Regions from separate parts of the Bradyrhizobium sp. B025 genome, predicted to be linked through region 1. Evidence: riboswitches for the same ligand, from Rfam matches in the RefSeq annotation. Region 1 holds a riboswitch; each other region holds the start of a gene.

The links. A riboswitch is a leader RNA that binds a small molecule or an ion and turns the genes downstream of it on or off. The one in region 1 is predicted to bind S-adenosylmethionine.
Region 2: it holds a riboswitch for S-adenosylmethionine, as region 1 does, so the genes downstream of both, ACE10W_RS31845 (metallophosphoesterase) here and ACE10W_RS03790 (homoserine O-acetyltransferase) in region 1, are expected to answer to the same signal.
Region 3: it holds a riboswitch for S-adenosylmethionine, as region 1 does, so the genes downstream of both, ACE10W_RS02170 (O-succinylhomoserine sulfhydrylase) here and ACE10W_RS03790 (homoserine O-acetyltransferase) in region 1, are expected to answer to the same signal.

Annotation. Positions count from the first base shown of each region.
Region 1 is NZ_CP170150.1:790,696-796,786, forward strand. Features, by position in the region: gene ACE10W_RS03780 (histidinol-phosphate transaminase) at 1-337, opposite strand, end outside; gene ACE10W_RS03785 (chorismate mutase) at 370-1,218, opposite strand; SAM riboswitch at 1,422-1,501, shown strand; gene ACE10W_RS03790 (homoserine O-acetyltransferase) at 1,593-2,795, shown strand; gene metW (methionine biosynthesis protein MetW) at 2,797-3,459, shown strand; gene ACE10W_RS03800 (alpha/beta fold hydrolase) at 3,516-4,379, opposite strand; gene ACE10W_RS03805 (TIGR02594 family protein) at 4,595-5,380, shown strand; gene ACE10W_RS03810 (MOSC domain-containing protein) at 5,488-6,091, opposite strand, start outside.
Region 2 is NZ_CP170150.1:6,771,340-6,777,430, reverse strand. Features, by position in the region: gene ACE10W_RS31865 (ABC transporter permease) at 1-354, shown strand, start outside; gene ACE10W_RS31860 (TetR/AcrR family transcriptional regulator) at 514-1,164, opposite strand; gene ACE10W_RS31855 (MFS transporter) at 1,372-2,712, shown strand; gene ACE10W_RS31850 (carboxylesterase/lipase family protein) at 2,730-4,238, shown strand; SAM riboswitch at 4,262-4,340, shown strand; gene ACE10W_RS31845 (metallophosphoesterase) at 4,388-5,134, shown strand; gene ACE10W_RS31840 (hypothetical protein) at 5,215-5,373, shown strand; gene ACE10W_RS31835 (aspartate/glutamate racemase family protein) at 5,419-6,091, opposite strand, start outside.
Region 3 is NZ_CP170150.1:478,437-484,527, forward strand. Features, by position in the region: gene ACE10W_RS02145 (Hsp33 family molecular chaperone) at 1-43, shown strand, start outside; gene apaG (Co2+/Mg2+ efflux protein ApaG) at 262-654, opposite strand; gene ACE10W_RS02155 (OpgC domain-containing protein) at 851-2,098, shown strand; gene ACE10W_RS02160 (lipolytic enzyme) at 2,098-2,877, shown strand; gene ACE10W_RS02165 (SGNH/GDSL hydrolase family protein) at 2,890-3,882, shown strand; gene ACE10W_RS02170 (O-succinylhomoserine sulfhydrylase) at 4,009-5,196, opposite strand; SAM riboswitch at 5,271-5,350, opposite strand; gene ACE10W_RS02175 (2'-deoxycytidine 5'-triphosphate deaminase) at 5,431-6,091, shown strand, end outside.

The DNA.
Region 1 (6,091 bases):
CGTGCGTGGTCGAGATCGCCTCGTCGCCCTGGCCGAGATAGGTGTGGGCGAGCAGGTTGAGGATCTCGTCCGAGCCGGCGCCGCAGATGATGCGGTTGGGGTCGAGGCCGAAGGTGCGGCCGATGGCTTCGCGCAGCACCCGCGAGGTGCCTTCCGGATAGTCTTCCAGATGATCAGCCACCTTCTTGAAGGCCTCGATCGCCCTGGGCGAGGGGCCGAACGGCGTCTCGTTGGCCGAGAGCTTGAACACCTTGCGGCCCGGCTCCGGCACCGGGCTCTTGCCGGGCGTGTAGGGCGCAATATCGAGAATGCCGGGGTTCGGCACGGGGCGGGACATCTTCAACTCCGGAATGGCAGGCGGCTCGTAACTTACGATTTCGACCCGGTCGGGGGCACCGTATAGCGCGTCGCGTGGCTGCCGACGAGGGCCGTGGAGCGCACCGAGGCCCCCGCCTCGATCAGGGCAGCCTTGATCTTGTCGATGCTGCTCGCGCTCGTGACCGAGACCAGCAGCGCGGCGCCATCGAAGGCGGTATCGGGCACCGCCACGATGTCGGCGAGCGGCGACAGCGCCCGCGCGATCTCGGCATTCCACCCCGAGACGCGCACGCTGAAAGTCTCCACCTCCGTCACCAGGGCACTGTCGGCGACGCGCGAGATCGCGAACACGGGCAGCGCGGCCGGATGGTCGGCACGCTCGACGAAGGGCAGCCGCGCGATGATCTTCGGTGCGCCTTCTGCTTCCAGCTCCAGCCACCACGGGGTGCGGCTGGAAGTCGCCGAGACCAGCGCCAGATCGCCCTTGGATTTCGCGACCGCCTCGACCGCGGCCTGCGCGCTGAAATGCGCGACGTAAGGCACGGTGAAGCCGAAATGGAATCGCACGGAATCGCGCATCGCGGGCTCGCTCACCGAGATGTCGGCATGCACCGCGAACGGCGCCTGCACGTAAGTGAACGTCGCGATGATGACGCGCCAGATGCTCTCGACCGTGTCGAGCGGCAGGATGCCGCGATGGCGCTCCACGATCCGCCGCATCATGTCGGCCTCGCGCGCCGGCCGGAACGCCGAGCCCACCTCCTGGGTCTGCTTCACCTGGATCAGGCGGTCGATGATGTCGCCGCGCTGCATCAGGAGGCGATGCATGCCCTCGTCGATCGCGTCGATCTCCTTGCGCAATTCCTGCAACGATGGTGGCGCGGGCGGACGTTGGGACATATCTGGCAAGTGCTGTTGAGAGGCGTTCCAATGCGGGTCCATCAGGTCGGACCCGCCGCGGTCGATGTCTTGATTAGGCAGTCGGAGCGGCGAAAGCAAAGAGAAATGCAAAGGGAAATCGGGCCTTTTCGGCTGACGCGACGGGGACGAATTTGGTCAATCAGGACCGTATCTTGACGAAAACCGTCCAAGCCGTTAAGTTTTGCCTGTTCCGTGGTCATTTGAGCCGGCCGGCTTGCAGCCACGTTAAAAAACTCGCTAAACAGGCCGGGGACGCTTCCGATCCCGGCCGAACCTATCGTTCAGGCCGGGTTTTTTATGGCCTGATGCAAGTAGCGGTCTGAAGTCGGATCGCAAACGAGGTCGATGGTCAGATGGTTGGCGTCACGTCGATATCCAGTCCCGCGATCAGTGCCGATGAGCGGTCGCATGAGGTGGATCATCCGAGCTCGCTCGTCGCGCATTTCGGCGCTGATCAGCCGTTGCCGCTCGACTGCGGCATAGATCTCACCCCGTTCCAGATCGCCTACCAGACCTATGGCGAGCTCAACGCCGATCGCTCCAACGCGATCCTGATCTGCCATGCGCTGACCGGCGACCAGCATGTCGCCAATGTGCACCCTGTCACCGGCAAGCCCGGCTGGTGGGAAACCCTCGTCGGTGCGGGCCGTCCGCTCGATCCGAGCCAATACTTCATCATCTGCGCCAATGTGATCGGTGGCTGCATGGGCTCGACCGGGCCGGCCTCGATCAATCCCGCGACCGGCAAAGTGTGGGGCCTGGATTTCCCGGTCATCACCATCCCTGACATGGTTCGCGCGCAGGCGATGCTGATCGACCGGCTCGGCATCGACACGCTGTTCGCGGTGGTCGGCGGCTCGATGGGCGGCATGCAGGTGCTGCAATGGACGGCGGCCTACCCCGAGCGCGTGTATTCCGCGCTGGCAATTGCCTGCTCGACGCGGCACTCGGCGCAGAACATCGCCTTTCACGAGCTCGGTCGCCAGGCTGTGATGGCCGATCCCGACTGGCACAATGGCGGCTACGCCGATCGCGGCATCCATCCGCATCGCGGCCTTGCGGTCGCACGGATGGCGGCGCACATCACCTATCTCTCCGACGCGGCGCTGCATCGCAAGTTCGGCCGGCGCATGCAGGACCGCGACCTGCCGACCTTTTCGTTCGACGCCGACTTCCAGGTCGAGTCCTATCTGCGCTACCAAGGCTCGTCCTTTGTCGAGCGCTTCGACGCCAACTCCTATCTCTATCTGACGCGCGCGATGGACTATTTCGACATCGCCGGCGACCATGGCGGCGTGCTGGCGAAGGCGTTCGCGGGCATCAAGACGCGCTTCTGCGTGGTCTCTTTCACCAGCGACTGGCTGTTCCCGACCTCGGAATCGCGCGCGTTGGTGCATGCGCTGAATGCGTCGAGCGCGCGGGTATCGTTCGCCGAGATCGAGACCGATCGCGGCCATGACGCCTTCCTGCTCGACGTGCCCGAATTCTTCGACATCGCCCGCGCCTTCCTGGAATCGGCCGGCAAGGCGCGCGGACTCAACGGCAGGGGTGGCTAGGATGTCAGTGCAGGAAGTGCTGCCGCTGGGCGGCCTTAGCGCGGGACAGTCCGGTCATTTTCGCGCCGACCATCTGCTCGTCGCCGAGATGGTCAAGCCGGGCTCCAAGGTGCTCGATGTCGGCTGCGGCGACGGTGATCTGCTCCAGCTTCTGGAGACCCGCGGCATCGACGGCCGCGGCATCGAATTGTCGCGCGAGGGCGTCAACCGCTGTGTCGCCAAGGGCCTCGCGGTGGTGCAGGGCGACGCCGATACCGACCTCGTGAACTATCCCGATGATGCCTTCGACTACGTGATCCTGTCGCAGACGCTCCAGGCGACGCGGCAGCCGCGTGTAGTGCTGGAAAATCTCCTGCGCATCGGCCGCCGCGCCATCGTCTCGTTCCCGAACTTCGGCTTCTGGAAGATGCGGCTCCAGCTCCTGATCGGCGGCCACATGCCGCGCACCGAGAACCTGCCGGCGACCTGGTACGACACCGCCAACATCCACTTCTGCACCATCAAGGATTTCGTCGAGCTCTGCGACGAGATCAACGTCAAGATGGAACGCTCGGTGGCGCTCGATCTCTATGGCCGCCCGGTGCCGCTGAACCTGCCCTGGTGGGTGTGGAATATGTTCGGCGAGCAGGGCGTGTTTCTGCTCACGCGCGGGCAGGGGAAGTGACGCCGTAGGCGTCATTCCGGGTTCGCTCTTCGAGCGCCCCGGAATGACAGGGTAAACTATTGCGCCGCCACCGACCTCGGATCGCGCGCCGGCCATCGACCTGCTTCCACCAGCGTGACGAACCGCTCCACGGTCTCGTTGAACAGCGCGGGCTCCTCGAGGTTGAGCACGTGCCCCGACTTCGGAAACATCGCGAGGCCCGCGGCCGGAAGATGCTTCTTCAGGAACAGGCTCGGCCCGACGCAAGGGTCATCCTCGTCGCCACAGATGATCAGCGCCGGCGTCGCGACGCCCCTGATCGCGTCCGTCATGGTGTAGATCGAGGGACGGCCGCCCTGGAAGACGCGCATCGTGCGCGCCGATCCCCTGGCATCGTGCCGCGCCAGCGCGGCGTAGAAATCGGCGTGGCCGCGTGGGTCCTTGACCAGGAAGGGAATCCGGCTCGGCGCCTCGCGCGTGACTTTCGCCACCTCCGTGGAGCCGAGCGTCTCGAATTGCTCGGCATTGGCGCGGCATTGCCTGCGCCAGGCGTCGAGATTCTCGATCTCCGAACCGGAGCCGACGCCGGCGAGCGTCATCGACAGCGCCCGCTGCGGCGCGTTCAGTCCGATTTGAAGCGACGAATAAGCGCCCATCGAGAGCCCGACGAGATGCGCGCGGTCGATCCTGAGATGATCGAGCACCGCGAGCGCGTCGGTGTAGAAATGCGTGTAGGTGTAGACCTCGCCCTCAGGCACGTCCGACGGCGTGTAGCCGCGCGCCGAATAGGTGATGCAGCGGTGGCCGCGCGAGAAGTAGCGCATCTGCGGCTCCCAATTGGTGTAGTCGGCCGCGAATTCGTGCAGGAAAATAATCGGCGTTCCCTGGCCCGCTTCCTCGAAATAGATGCGGACGTCGTCCCTGGTCGTGGCGTGGGGCATTAACCGTTTCCCTCTCTTCTAGCCGCATGTGAAGGATCGCAGTTAATGCTGTTGTCCGCAATGCGGCAGCGTCAGGCCGGCACCGACACAAAATCAACCCAGCTATTCACCGGCACGGTGTCTTTTTCTCGCCACATGGGGCGGCTTAACGGCCCGAGGGATGTCGGCCGCGCACGGGCCGGCTGGGAAGTGGGGGTGTCAACGAAGGATGACTAATGTTCGAGTTGTTTGCGTCTCGCCCGTCGCGTTGTGTTGTCGCGCTGGCGCTGTTCTTCGCGGCGGTCGCCGCGTTCTCGTCTCCGGCCTCGGCACGGCCGCATCGTCATAGCGCAGAGCGGCACGCTTACGCGCATCACGCCAGCAGATATCATCATTACCGGCACCAGGCCCGCAGTTCGCGCTTCGAGCGCAGCGCGGCGCAGTTGCAGGCCGGCGGCTTCATGGACACGCAGGCCAGCTACGATCCGAACGCCAATAGCGGCGGCATGGGTGACACGCGCTATCTGGGCGGCGGTGAAATGGGCATCGGTGGAAACGTGAGCCGCGCCGGCAAAGTGAGCCGCGCCCGTAACATGAGCCACGCTGTCAACAAGAGCAGCGCTGGCGACAATGGCAACGCCGGCAACATGGGTATGAGCAGCGGCTTCGGCGGCGGATCGGGCCTCGTGTCCGAGGCGCGCCGTTATCTCGGCGGCAACCCGACCGGGCGTGGCAGCCTGTGGTGCGCGCGCTTCATGAACATGGTGCTTGAGAAGACCGGCCACCGGGGCACCGGCTCGGACATGGCGAATTCATTCGCGCGTTACGGCACGCGTGTCTCCGGCCCGCAGGTCGGTGCCATCGCGGTGATGTCGCGCGGCGGCCGGGGCGGCCACGTTGGCATCATCACCGGCGTCGACGCGCAGGGAAATCCGATCATGATCTCCGGCAACAACGGCAACCGCGTCCGCGAGGCGCCGGTCTCGCGCGGCCGCATCTATGCGTATGTGATGCCGAACTGAGGTGAGGGAGCGTAGGGTGGGCAAAGGCGCGTTAGCGCCGTGCCCACCATCTCGTCCCGCAGAGATAAAGTTGGTGGGCACGCTTCGCTTTGCCCACCCTACGAAGCTCACACCAGCTTCGGCTCTTCCACCGCGACCGCATCCCCCACGCCGATCTCGCCGCCGGCGATGACCTCGGCATAGATGCCGCAGTCCATATGTCCGAGATGCCGCGAGAGCGTCGGCGGAATCTCGAGATCGCGCTTTGCCGTCACCGGGTCCACGTTGGTGGCCGGGCAACGGACGATGCGCTTGACCACTTGCAACCGGGCCTGACCGATCGCGAGCGTCTGGCCGACGAGGTCGAGTTCGGACCAGGCCGGCCAGCCCTTCACGTAGAGATTGGCGCGGAAGCGCAGGGGATGCACGGCGGTGCCGCCGAGCATGGCCTCGATCGCGCGGACGCTGTCCAGATTGATGATGGAGACGACCTTGCGGGCGACGTCGGAAAAGCTGTGGTCGCGGCCGGACAGGACTTTCGGCGGGCCCTTCAACTCCGGCTGGAAGTTCTCGGTGAAATAGCGCTCGATGGCGGCGCGCCCGGCGGCGGTCTCCAGATCGCCGCTGGCGACGATCTGGCCGTCCTTGCGGATGGTCAGGCGGTTGGTCGCGTCCTCGAACCGGCTGTCGAGCGAAGCCAGCCGCTCATTGCGCGCCAGCATCAGAAACTGG
Region 2 (6,091 bases), 2.9 Mb from region 1:
CTGCCATACGTCATCATTTCGGTGCTCGCGGGCTTGCAGAGCTTCGATCCGGCGCAGGAGATGGTGGCGCGCAGCCTCGGCATGAACCGGCTGCGCAGCTTCTTCGCGGTGACGCTGCCGCAGATCAAGTCCAGCGTGGTGGCCGGCGGCATCTTCGCCTTCATCTCGGCGATGGACGAGACCATCGTCGCGCTGTTCATCTCCGGCGGGCAGTACCAGCCGCTGACCAAGCGCATGTTCACCGCGCTCCGCGACGAGATCGACCCGACCATTGCCGCGATCTCGACGTTGATGACGGCGGCCTCCTTCATGCTGGTGCTGCTGGCGAGCACGCGGGGGAAGCGGAGCGGGTGATTCTTGTTCGTCGTCCTGGCGAAAGCCAGGACCCATTATCCCAGGGAGATGTTGCCGCACGAGCTGGTAACCCCGAGTTTTCGCCAAACTGCGTTCGGTGGTTATGGGTCCTGGCCTTCGCCAGGACGACACGGAATATTTGGCGCTATTCTCGCCGCTTTACCCCTTCGCCCCCAGCCACGCCAAAATCATCTCCACGATCTGCGTCCGACTCCTCGCCAGCATCCTGGGTTCGCTCAGGTCGCGGTCGAACAGGGCGCCGAAGGTGTGGCGGTTGGCGACGCGGAAGAAGCAGTAGGAACTGATGGCCAGGTGCAGGTCGATGGCGTCGACGTCGTCGCGGAAGACGCCCTCAGTGCGGCCGCGCTCGAGGATGCCGTCGAGCGTCGCGATCACGCTGGCGTTGAGCTGGCGCAGTTGCAGGTTCTGCTTCAGGTGCTTGCCGTGATGGATGTTCTCGATTGAGACGAGGCGGATGAAGTTCGGGTTGCGCTCGTCGTGGTCGAAGGTCGCCTCGATCAGCCGGCGCAATCCCTCGCGCGCATCGCAGCTTTCGATGTCGAGCTGATCCTCCAGCGCGCGGATGCTGCGATAGGCCTCCTCCAGCACCGCGAGGTAGAGCTGCTCCTTGCCGCCGAAATAATAGTAGATCATCCGCTTCGACGTGCGCGTGCGGGCCGCGATCGCATCGACGCGGGCGCCGGAATAGCCCTCCGAGGCGAATTCGGCCATCGCCACTTCGAGGATGTCGCGCTTGGTGCGCTCGGGGTCGTTGGTGCGCTTCGATGGGGGCGGCATGCGCTCGAGCATCACTGTTTCTCCCGCCAGTTTCCACGGATCACCTTGAAGGTGAAGGCAAATTTCACCCGTCCGTGCCTTGATCCAACGCGTATTGCATAAACGTACTAGTTCGTACATTATCCCTCCAAACCACGGTTGCGGCAACCAGAACCACAAAACGCGCGCGCGGCGGACCGCCTGACGCGAGCCGCACCGGACACATGGGGAGGACTTGCAATGACGTTGACGTCAACCGCATCGCTGCACGCGTCATCCGCAGCGGAGGCAACACCGGGCAAGCTGCCGAAGCGCGCCGCGCTGGTCAGCTTCGTCGGCAGCATGCTCGAATACTACGACTTCTTCATCTACGGCACCGCGGCCGCGCTGATCTTTCCAAAAGTGTTCTTCGCCAATGTCGATCCCTCGACCGGGACACTGCTCGCGCTCCTCAGCTTCGGCATCGGCTACATCGCGCGGCCGGTCGGCGCCGTCATCCTTGGCCATTTCGGCGACCGCATTGGTCGCAAGACGGTGCTGCTGTTCACACTGGTACTGATGGGTGGCTCGACGCTTGCGATCGGCCTGTTGCCGGATGCCAACGCGATCGGCAATGCCGCGCCCGTCATCCTGACGCTGCTTCGCCTGTTACAGGGCCTCTCGGCCGCCGGCGAGCAGAGCGGGGCGAACTCGCTGACGCTGGAGCATTCGGCCAACTCCAACCGCGCCTTCTTCACGAGCTGGACCCTGAGCGGCACCCAGGCCGGTGCGATCCTGGCGACGCTGGTATTCATTCCGGTATCGAGCCTGCCGGAGGACCAGCTTCTGAACTGGGGCTGGCGCGTTCCGTTCCTGCTTTCCGCTCTGGTGCTGCTGGTCGCCTACCTGGTGCGGCGGACCATGCCGGAAACGCCCGTGTTCGAAGACATCAAGGACAAGGCGCAGGTTGCGCGCTTCCCCGTCGTCGCCCTACTGCGCGACTACTGGCCCGACGTGCTGCGCGTCATCGTCTGCGCGCTGATCGCGACCGTGAGCACGATGACCGCCGTGTTCGCGCTCGGCTATGCCACCAGCAAGTTCGGCGTGGCGCGCCCGACCATGCTGTGGGCCGGCGTGCTCGGCAACGTCACGGCGCTGCTCACCCAGCCGCTCTGGGCCCTGCTCGCCGACAAGATCGGCCGCAAGCCGGTGTTCATCGGCGGCGTGCTCGGCTGCGCGGTGCTGCTGTTCCCGTACTTCATGCTGGTGACGTCAGGCAACACGATCGCGATCTTCGCCGCCGCGATGATCCTGTCCGGCATCGTCTACGCCGCGCCGAACGCGATCTGGCCGTCGTTCTACGCCGAGATGTTCGAGGCGCGCGTGCGCTATTCCGGCACCGCGATCGGCACGCAGCTCGGCTTTCTCGTCGCCGGCTTCACGCCGCTGGTGAGCGCGAGCCTGGTCGGGGAGGGGCCGAACGGCTGGGTCCCCGTCGCGATCTTCGTCGCCTGCTGCTGCGTGATCTCGGCAGCCGCTGCGGCGACGGCGCGCGAAACCCACACCGTCGACATCGCCGATCTCGGCAAGCGGCGCGCTTGAGTGAAGACGAGGCACGCATGCTGACCAGCGCAGTTCAGACCACGAGTGGCCCCGTCGTCGGCACCACGCAGGCCGGTATGCGTGCCTTCAAGGGCGTGCCGTTCGCAACCGCGCCGCGCTTTGCCAAGGCAATGCCGCCGAAAGCGTGGACGGAGCCGCTCCGCTGCACGGGCTACGGCGCTTACGCGCCGCAGCCGGGCCATCTCGATCATGCGGACGAGGCTGCCTGTCTCAGCCTGAACATCTGGACGCCGGCAGAGGCCGATCGGCCGCTGCCGGTGCTGGTCTTCATCCATGGCGGCGCCTTCGTCACCGGCGGCGGCGCCGACTATGACGGCGCATTCCTCGCCGCGCACGGTCCGGCGGTGATCGTCACCATCAACTACCGGCTCGGCCCGCTCGGATTCCTGCAATTGCATCGCCTTGGGCTCGGCGAGGCCAACAACCTCGCGATCTCGGATTCGCTCGCCGCCCTCGACTGGGTGCGCGCCAATATCGCGGATTTCGGCGGCGATCCTGACGCGATCACGCTGTCCGGCCAGTCGGCCGGCGCCTCGATGGTGATCGCGCTCGCAACCCTGCCGCAGGCCAGAGGCAAGTTCATTCGCGCCCTCGCGCTCAGCGCGCCCGGGCGGAACATCATGAGCGCCGATCATGCCGACGACGTTGCACGCCGCGTGCTTGCCGAGCTCGAATTAGCGTACGACCCAACCGCGATTGCCTCTTTGCCACTGCCAAAGCTCTTCGCGGCGGTGGAGCGCGTCAGTCGCGGGCTTGCGGACGAGACCGAACAAGGCACCGTGTTCGGCCCGGTGCTCGACGGAATCGTGATTCCGCGCGAGCCGCGGGACGTCTTCGCCGAAGGAACCTTGCGCGACATTCCGCTCTGGCTCGGCTCCTGCCGCGACGAGATGGTGATGTTCCTGAAGAGCACGCCGCCGGCCGCGATGATCCGCACCACCGAACGACAAGTGCGCGCCGCAGTCGGCGATGCCGGCTGGCAACGTCTGCTGGCGTATTACCGCGCCACAGCGCGCGTCGACGAGGATCCGTACGAGGCGCTGCTGTCCGACGCGTTCTGGCATCGCCCCATGGCAGATCTTGCGCGGCTTCATGCCGCGGCTGGCGGCGCGGTGTGGCTGAGCCGGTTCGACCATCGCCCGGCGCTGGAGCCGTTCCTGTCGCAGGGGCCGACCCACGGTGCCGACAATGCCTGCCTCTGGGCGCACCCGCCGGATTTCATCGACCGCCCGATCCTGAAGCGCAAGGGCGGGCCGATGACGCCCGAGGATATCGAGGTCGCCGCGCGGTTTCAGGCAAGCGTGCTGCGCTTCGTCACATCCGGCGCGCCCGACATCGCGGAAGCCTGGCCGCGGTTCGAGCCGGCCAAGGAGCCGCTCGCAATCTTCGGCCAGCCGTTCCACATTGTGCCTCTCAATGAAGGCGTGCGCTCCCGCCTGTGGGCGGAGCTGTCGGCCCAACGCGGCGCGCCGCAGGCTCCGGCCGCGCGAGCGAAGATCGGTTGATCGCAGCACCTTGGTCATGTAAGCGTTCGTCCAGCGCCGATTTGATCCTCAGCTTGCGGGCGCTTCTAAAAATGCAGCTAAAGAGACCCGCTATCCCTGCATCGTCCCGCATTGGGTGAATCGTCGGCCATCTCGAATGGAGAGGCCAAGTGAAATTTGCTGCCATCGCGGATGTGCACGGAAATCGTCCGGCGCTCGAAGCCGTCCTTGCGGACATTGCTGCGCTCGGCATCAACGAGGTCGTGAACCTGGGCGACCATGTTAGCGGTCCGCTCGAAGCGGCCCGAACGGCTGACCTGCTGATGGAGCGAGGCTTTCCGTCCATCAAGGGCGATCAGGACCGCATTCTCGTGGAGCTGTGGCAGGCCGGCACATCGGCGCGCAGCGATTTCCGAGAGCTCGAACGCAAGCATTTCGAGTGGATGGCAAGCATGCCGTCCACGCTCATGTATAGGGGGCGGGCGTTCCTGTGCCATGGATCGCCAGGGAATGATGCTGCGTTCTGGCTCGACCACATCGCGGGCGACGGCTGCCCGCGTCCGAGCCGGATTGATTCTATTGAGGCCGGCGCCGAGGGGATCGACGCCGAGATCATCCTGTGCGCACACACGCACATTCCGCGCGTGGTGCGTCTGAAGGATGGCCGGCTGGTCGTCAATCCCGGCAGCGTTGGATTGCCCGGTTACGACGGGAAGATGCCCGTTCCCTACGTGGTCGAGGTCGGCACCCCTCATGCGTGTTACGCAATTCTCGAGCATGCCAACAGAGGCTGGTCCGCGACGCTCCGCTACGTGGCCTACGACACCACGGCCATGGCAGCATTGGCGCGGGCCAGGGGAATGCTCACCTGGGCGAGCGCGATTGCAACGGGCTGGGTGCAGCGGGATCACCTGTAATCTGCTTCACACGCGAATGCGCCGAGTAACGCTAGATGAAGTGAGGCCTCGCTTCCGCGCGGCCCGCTTCGGAGCTGGCGATGATTGCTGCACTGGCAAGAGCAATATCCCGCGCGACGGGAACCAATGTCGATGTCGAGACTCTGAAAGTCGTCGTCATATTCTCGGGAGCGGGCCTGCTGCTCTCACTCGTTGCTGCAATGATCTACGGACAGGCTGTCAACGCCGCCTTATTTTAGGCTCGTGCGCGTTCATCGCGCGCCTCGCCGCCTGTCCCGGCTGGTTCAGCGCAGGAACGGCACGGGATGGGCCGCGCGATGGAAGAAGTTGATCAGGGTGTTGATGTCGAACACCGGCAGACCCGACACCTCGGCGACGTCCCGCGAGAATGGGCACATGTTGGTGCACTCGAACAGGATCGCGCCGGGATTTTTGCAGGACGCCATGAAGGCTTCCGTCATCTCGATCATCTCGGCGCGCAGCACGTCAGTGTCCAGCTCTTCGCGGCCGAGAATGTAGGTTGCGGGAAACTGCGCATCGGGCTTCATGCCCTGGATTTGAACGAGAATGTCGTCCGGCGACCAGCCGACGCCGCGGAAGTGCCCTTCGTTCATGTGGTGGCCGCGTTCGGTGAAGATGCCGATGACCTTGCCGGGCGGCAGCATGGCGTGGATCAGCGGCGCCTGGATCAGGCTCGAGGTGAAGACCGGGATGTTCACGGCAGCCGCGAGCTGCTTCTGGAACGGCGCGAGGAAGCCGCAACTCGTCGTTATCGCTTTGACGCCGTCGGCTTCCAATTCGCGGGCCGCGGCGATGAACGGCTCGAGCAGGGTCGGATCGGGCTGGTCGCCCATGATCCTTGTGGCGTGCGCGCCGCGCACGATCTTGTAGCGCACCGGGAAGTCGTAGGAGAGCGCGTTGCCGATGTCGCCGCGCGGGCGCGGGAAGCGGGTATCG
Region 3 (6,091 bases), 310 kb from region 1:
GTACGATTTCACGCCCGATGAGGCGGGCGTGGAGGACGAGTAACTCTATCCTCCGTCATTGCCAGCGCAGCGAAGCAATCCAGAGTCTTTCCGCAGTGGCAGTCTGGATTGCTTCGCTGCGCTCACAATGACGACGGGGAAACAGCCTGCCAAGTGCTCGGACATCGTAGGGTGGGCAAAGCGTAAGCGTGCCCACCATCTTTCTGCGTCACCACCGAAATGGTGGGCACGCTTCGCTTTGCCCACCCCACGGCCCCGCCCCTAGTTCAACACCCGCTTGTTGTCCGGGCTATCCAGCGAAAACGTCGGCACGTCGATCTCGAAGCGTTCGCCGCTTTCGCTGACCATCTGGTAGCGGCCGGTCATGAAGCCGGAGGCGGTCGAGAGCGGCACGCCGGAGGTGTATTCGAAGCGCTCGCCGGGGGCCAGGGTCGGCTGCTCGCCGACCACGCCCTCGCCCTTCACCTCCTGCTGGCGGCCGGTGGCGTCGGTGATGATCCAGTGCCGCGTCTTGAGCTGCACGGTCTCCTCGCCCGAATTGGTGATGACGATGGTGTAGGACCAGAAGTAGCGGGAGCGGTCGGCCGACGACTGTTCCGGAACAAAGTTCGGCTCGACGGTCACTTCGATCTGGCGGGTCACGGCGCGGTACATGGCTGCCATCATAACGAAAACCCGGCCGGGAACCAAACGCCGCAAGCGGCTTTCGCGACATCGTCCCGCCAGAATTCGCGGAGAAAGACACCCCAAAGAAAGACACCCTTATGTGATCCGGCCGCTTTGCGAGACGACGGCCGGACCGGTACAATCCCTATAACGTCGCGATTTGTGTGAGGGTTTCCAGGCCCCGATGACCATTGCGGACCAAGTGACGGGATCGACGATCGCGGGGGCCAAGCCTGCGGATGCAAAGCCGCGTGCGGCCGCGCCGGCCATCTCGCTGCCCGCCATCGGCGAGCGCGAGCTCCGGCTCGACCTGTTCCGCGGCCTCGCGCTGTGGCTGATCTTCATCGACCATCTGCCGTCGAGTCTTTTGACCTGGTTCACGATCCGCAATTACGGCTTCAGCGACGCCACCGAGATCTTCATCTTCATCTCCGGCTACACCGCCGCCTTCGTCTACGGCCGCGCGATGCTGGAGAGCGGCGTCGTCATCGCCACCGCGCGCATCATGCGCCGGGTCTGGCAGATCTATGTCGCCCACGTCTTCCTGTTCACGATCTTCCTCGCCGAGATCTCCTACGTCGCGACCAGCTTCGAGAACCCGCTCTACACTGAAGAGATGGGCATCATGGACTTTCTCAAGCAGCCCGACGTCACCATCGTGCAGGCGCTGCTGTTGCGCTTCCGTCCCGTCAACATGGACGTGCTGCCGCTCTACATCGTGCTGATGCTGGCGCTGCCTTTGATCCTGTGGTCGATGAAGTGGAAGCCCGATGTCACGCTCGGCCTCTCGGTCGTGCTCTACGCGGTCACCTGGGAATACGACCTCTACTTCTCCGCCTATCCGAACGGCTTCTGGGCGTTCAATCCGCTGGCCTGGCAATTGCTGTTCGTCTTCGGTGCATGGTGTGCGCTCGGAGGTGCGCGGCGCATGTCGCGTATTCTGGCTTCACGGGTGACGATGTGGATCGCGATCGCCTATATCGTCGCGGCGTTCTACGTGACGCTGACCTGGTATGTGCCGCAGCTCTCGCATCTGATGCCGAAGCGGCTCGAGCAGTGGATGTATCCGATCGACAAGACCGACCTCGACGTGCTGCGCTTCACGCATTTCCTGGCGCTGGCAGCGCTCACCGTGCGCTTCCTGCCGCGCGACTGGCCGGGCCTGAAATCGCCCTGGCTGCGGCCGCTGATCCTGTGCGGCTCGCATTCCCTGGAGATCTTCTGCCTCGGCGTCTTCCTGGCCTTCGCTGGTCATTTCATTCTGGCCGAGGTCTCCGGCGGCGCCGTCATGCATGCGGTGATTAGTCTCTCCGGAATCCTGATCATGTGGGGCGTGGCCTGGGTGATTTCGTGGTACAAGCGCGTAGCTGACAAGAGCGGTGCGAAAACCAAGAACGCCGTCGGCAACGCCGATCTGGCGGGAGGGGGCTGATGAAGGCGAAGGTTCTCCTGAGCCTGATCCTGCTATGCGGTGGCCTCGCCGCGCCGTCGGCGCGCGCGGAGGATGCTGCGCCGCCCGCTCCGGCCGCGCCCGCAGCCTGCGAATTGCCGTCCTATCTGCTCACCAGCGAAAGCCAGCTTCCCAAGGTCGCCGACGCCATCAAGGCCGGCAAACCGCTCGAAATCCTGGTCATCGGCAGCCGTTCGACCACGATTCCGGCCTCCGAGGACGCTTCCTATCCGGCACGCATGCAGGCCATTTTGAAGGACAAGCTGTCGCCATCGGAAGTTGTGCACGTCTCCGTAGAAATACAGAGCAAGAAGACGGCAGAGGAGGCGGCCGCCAGCTTCGTTAAGCTGATGGAAGCAAAAAGGCCTACTTTGGTGATCTGGCAGACCGGGACCGTGGATGCTATCCGAGCCATCGATCCCGACGATTTTCGCGGTGCGGTGACCGGAGGGGTTTCCGCATTGCAAAATGCAGGGGCTGACGTCGTGTTGATGAACTTGCAGTACAGCCCGCGTACCGAAACCATGATCTCGGTGCCGCCCTATCTCGACAATATGCGGGTGGTGGCACAGGAGCACGACATCCCGCTGTTCGACCGTTTCGCGATCATGCGGCAGTGGAATGATCAGGGTCAGTTCGACCTGTTCAGCCCGTCCCGCGGGCCTGAGCTCGCGAAACAGGTCCACGATTGCCTTGGCCGGGCGTTGGCACAGTTCGTGATCGACGCAGCCCATCTGGGGCCGGCCCAGCAGCAAAATTGAGGTCTAGTGTTAATGAGTTCTATCCGCCCTTTTTGCCTGACGTCATGGCTGGCTGCACCCGTGGCGGCGGCGCTGCTGTTGCTGACTCCTGTTTCGCAGTCGCGCGCGCAGGCGCAGGCCGCGCAGGCAACGCCCGCGCCCGCGCAGGCCGCTAATCCCGCTCCGGCATCGCCCTCCCAGACCACCGTCGCCGCGACGTCTCCCGAACAGCGCGGCATCACCGCGCGCGCCATCGACAAGGTGAAGCAGGTCGCGAAATCCGCCGGTGACGTCTTCAACCGCGTCCCCTGCCTGCCGCCGAAGGGCGGCGCGAAGGCGATGGGCTCGCTGCCGCATGTCGCGGGCAAGCTCGTCGCCGGCAAGCCTGTCGTGATCGTCGCGTTCGGCTCGTCGTCGACCGCCGGCTACGGCGCAAGCTCACCCGATTTCAACTATCCGAACCGTCTTGCGGCGCAGCTGCGCCGGCAATATCCGACCGCGGACATCACCGTCATCAATGCCGGCGTCGGCGGCGAGGACGCGCCCGAGATGATGAAGCGCCTCCAGAAGGAGGTGATCGACGTGCATCCGGACATGGTGATCTGGCAGGTCGGCACCAACGCCGTGCTGCGCAATCTCGATCCCGGCGACACCGCCAAGATGGTCGAGGACGGCATCGCCCGCATCCAGGCCGCCGGCGGCGCCGATATCGTGCTGGTCGATCCGCAATATTCGCCGGCCGTCAACCAGCGCAAGGAGAGTGCCGGCAAGATGGTGAAGCTGCTCGGCAAGGTCGCCGAGCTCCGTCACGTCGGCATCTTCCCGCGCTTCGAGGTGATGCGCGACTGGCACGAGAATCAATCGATCCCGGTCGAGAGCTTCGTGATCGCCGACGGCCTGCATATGAACGATTGGGGCTATGCCTGCTTCGCCCAGCTCCTCGGCGACGACATCATCCGCTCCGTCGGCCAGATCAAGCTCGGGGTCAACGTGCCCGGGGACGTGCGGGCGTACCGGCCGATGTAGTTCGGCTGCGTAGCCGTAGGGTGGGCAAAGGCGCGCTCTTCGCGCGCCGTGCCCACCATCTATCGCCAGCTCGGTGGTGAATGGTGGGCACGCTTCGCTTTGCCCACCCTACGGAGCTCGATCGCCTCACGCCCTCTCCAGCGCCGCCGTCAGATCCTCGATCAGATCGTCCGCATGCTCCAGCCCCGCGGAGAAGCGGATGAAGCCCTCGCTGATGCCGAGCGCGGCGCGGTCTTCCGGCTTCAGGCGCTGATGCGTCGTGGTCGCCGGATGGGTGACGAGGCTCTTGGCGTCGCCGAGATTGTTCGAGATCTTCGCAAGCTTGAGCTCGTTGAGCACGCGGAACGCGGCCGCCTTGCCGCCCTTGACCTCGAAGCCGACCAGCGTCGAGCCGCCGCGCATCTGCTTCTTCACGAGCGCTGCCTGCGGATGATCGGCGCGGCCGGGATAGATCAATCGCGAGATCTTCGGATGGCCGGCCAGCACTTCCGCAACGCGTGCCGCGGTGTCGGTCTGCGCGCGCACGCGCACGGCCAGCGTCTCCAGGCCCTTGAGCAAGACCCAGGCGTTGAACGGCGAGATCGACGGCCCGGTCTGGCGCATGAAATTGTGGAGGTGCTCGGCGACGAAGGCTTCCGACGACAGGATGATGCCGCCGAGGCAGCGGCCCTGGCCGTCGATGTGCTTGGTCGCGGAATAGACCACGACGTCGGCCCCTAGCGCGAGCGGGCTCTGCCAGATCGGCGTCGCAAACACGTTGTCGACGACGAGCCGCGCGCCGCCCTTGTGCGCGATCTCGGCGATGCCGGGGATGTCGAGCACGTCGAGCGTCGGGTTGGTCGGGCTCTCCAGGAAGAACGTCTTGGTGTTCGGCCGCAAGGCCCGCTGCCACTGGTCGAGATCGAGGCCGTCGACCAGCGTGGTTTCGATGCCGTAGCGCGGCAACAGATCCTGAATGACGTAGAGGCACGAGCCGAACAGCGCGCGGGAGGCGACCACGTGGTCGCCGGTCTTCAGCGGCGCCAGGATCGCGGTCGTCACCGCGGCCATGCCGGTCGCCGCCGAACGCGCCGCTTCGGCGCCTTCTAGCTCGATCATGCGGCGCTCGAACATCGAGATGGTCGGGTTCGAATAACGCGAATAGATGAAGCCGGGATCCTCGCCCTTGAACCGCGCCTCGCACTCCTCGGCGCTGTTGTAGACGTAGCCCTGGGTCAGGAACAGCGCCTCCGACGTCTCGCCGAATTGCGAGCGCAGGGTGCCGGAATGGACCAGGCGGGTTTCGGGACGGTAAGTGGCAGGCGACTTCGACATAGGTACCTCCGACATGACCGTCTCGTCGAAAACGGTCACAAAAAAACCGGCCTGGATATATCCACGGGCCGGGATCACAGAGGTCCCCGGCCTGTTTAGCGACTTATTTAACGTGGCTGCAAGCCGGCCGGCTCAAATCACCACGGGATAAGTGATGCTCATATTCCGCAATGGCCTTTCCGTCAAGGCGTCCATCGGATAGCCGTAAAAGGCTAGTATTTCCCGCACGTCCGGATGCGTTTGACCCCTGACGAGGACCCCCGGTTGAGCTTCACGATCGCCGCCGACGCCAATGGTATCCTGCCCGACCGCATGATCGCGGCGATGGCGGAGGCGGGCCTCATCCTGCCCGCATACGATTTCGTCGAAAGCCAGATCCAGCCGGCGAGCCTCGACCTCCGCCTCGGTGACATCGCCTATCGCGTCCGCGCCAGCTTCCTGCCTGGTCCCGGCGCCACGGTGGCCGAGCGCATCGACGAATTGAAGCTGCACGAGTTCAGCCTTGCCGACGGCGCGGTGCTGGAAACCAACTGCGTCTACATCGTGCCGCTGCTCGAGAGCCTGGCGCTGCCGCCGGAGATCGTCGCGGCTGCGAACCCCAAGAGCTCCACCGGCCGCCTCGACGTCTTCACCCGCGTGATCGCCGACGGCACCCGCCGCTTTGACATGATCGGCGCCGGCTATCACGGCCCGCTCTATGCCGAGATCAGCCCGAAGACATTTCCGGTGCTGGTGCGCGAGGGCTCGCGCCTGTCGCAGGTGCGCTTCCGCACCGGTGACGCCATCCTCAATGCCGACGAGCTCGATGCGCTGCATGCGTCCGAGCGCCTCGTCGACATCGACGATGCCGATCTGGCCGGCGGCGTCGCCGTCTCCGTCGATCTCTCCGGCGAGA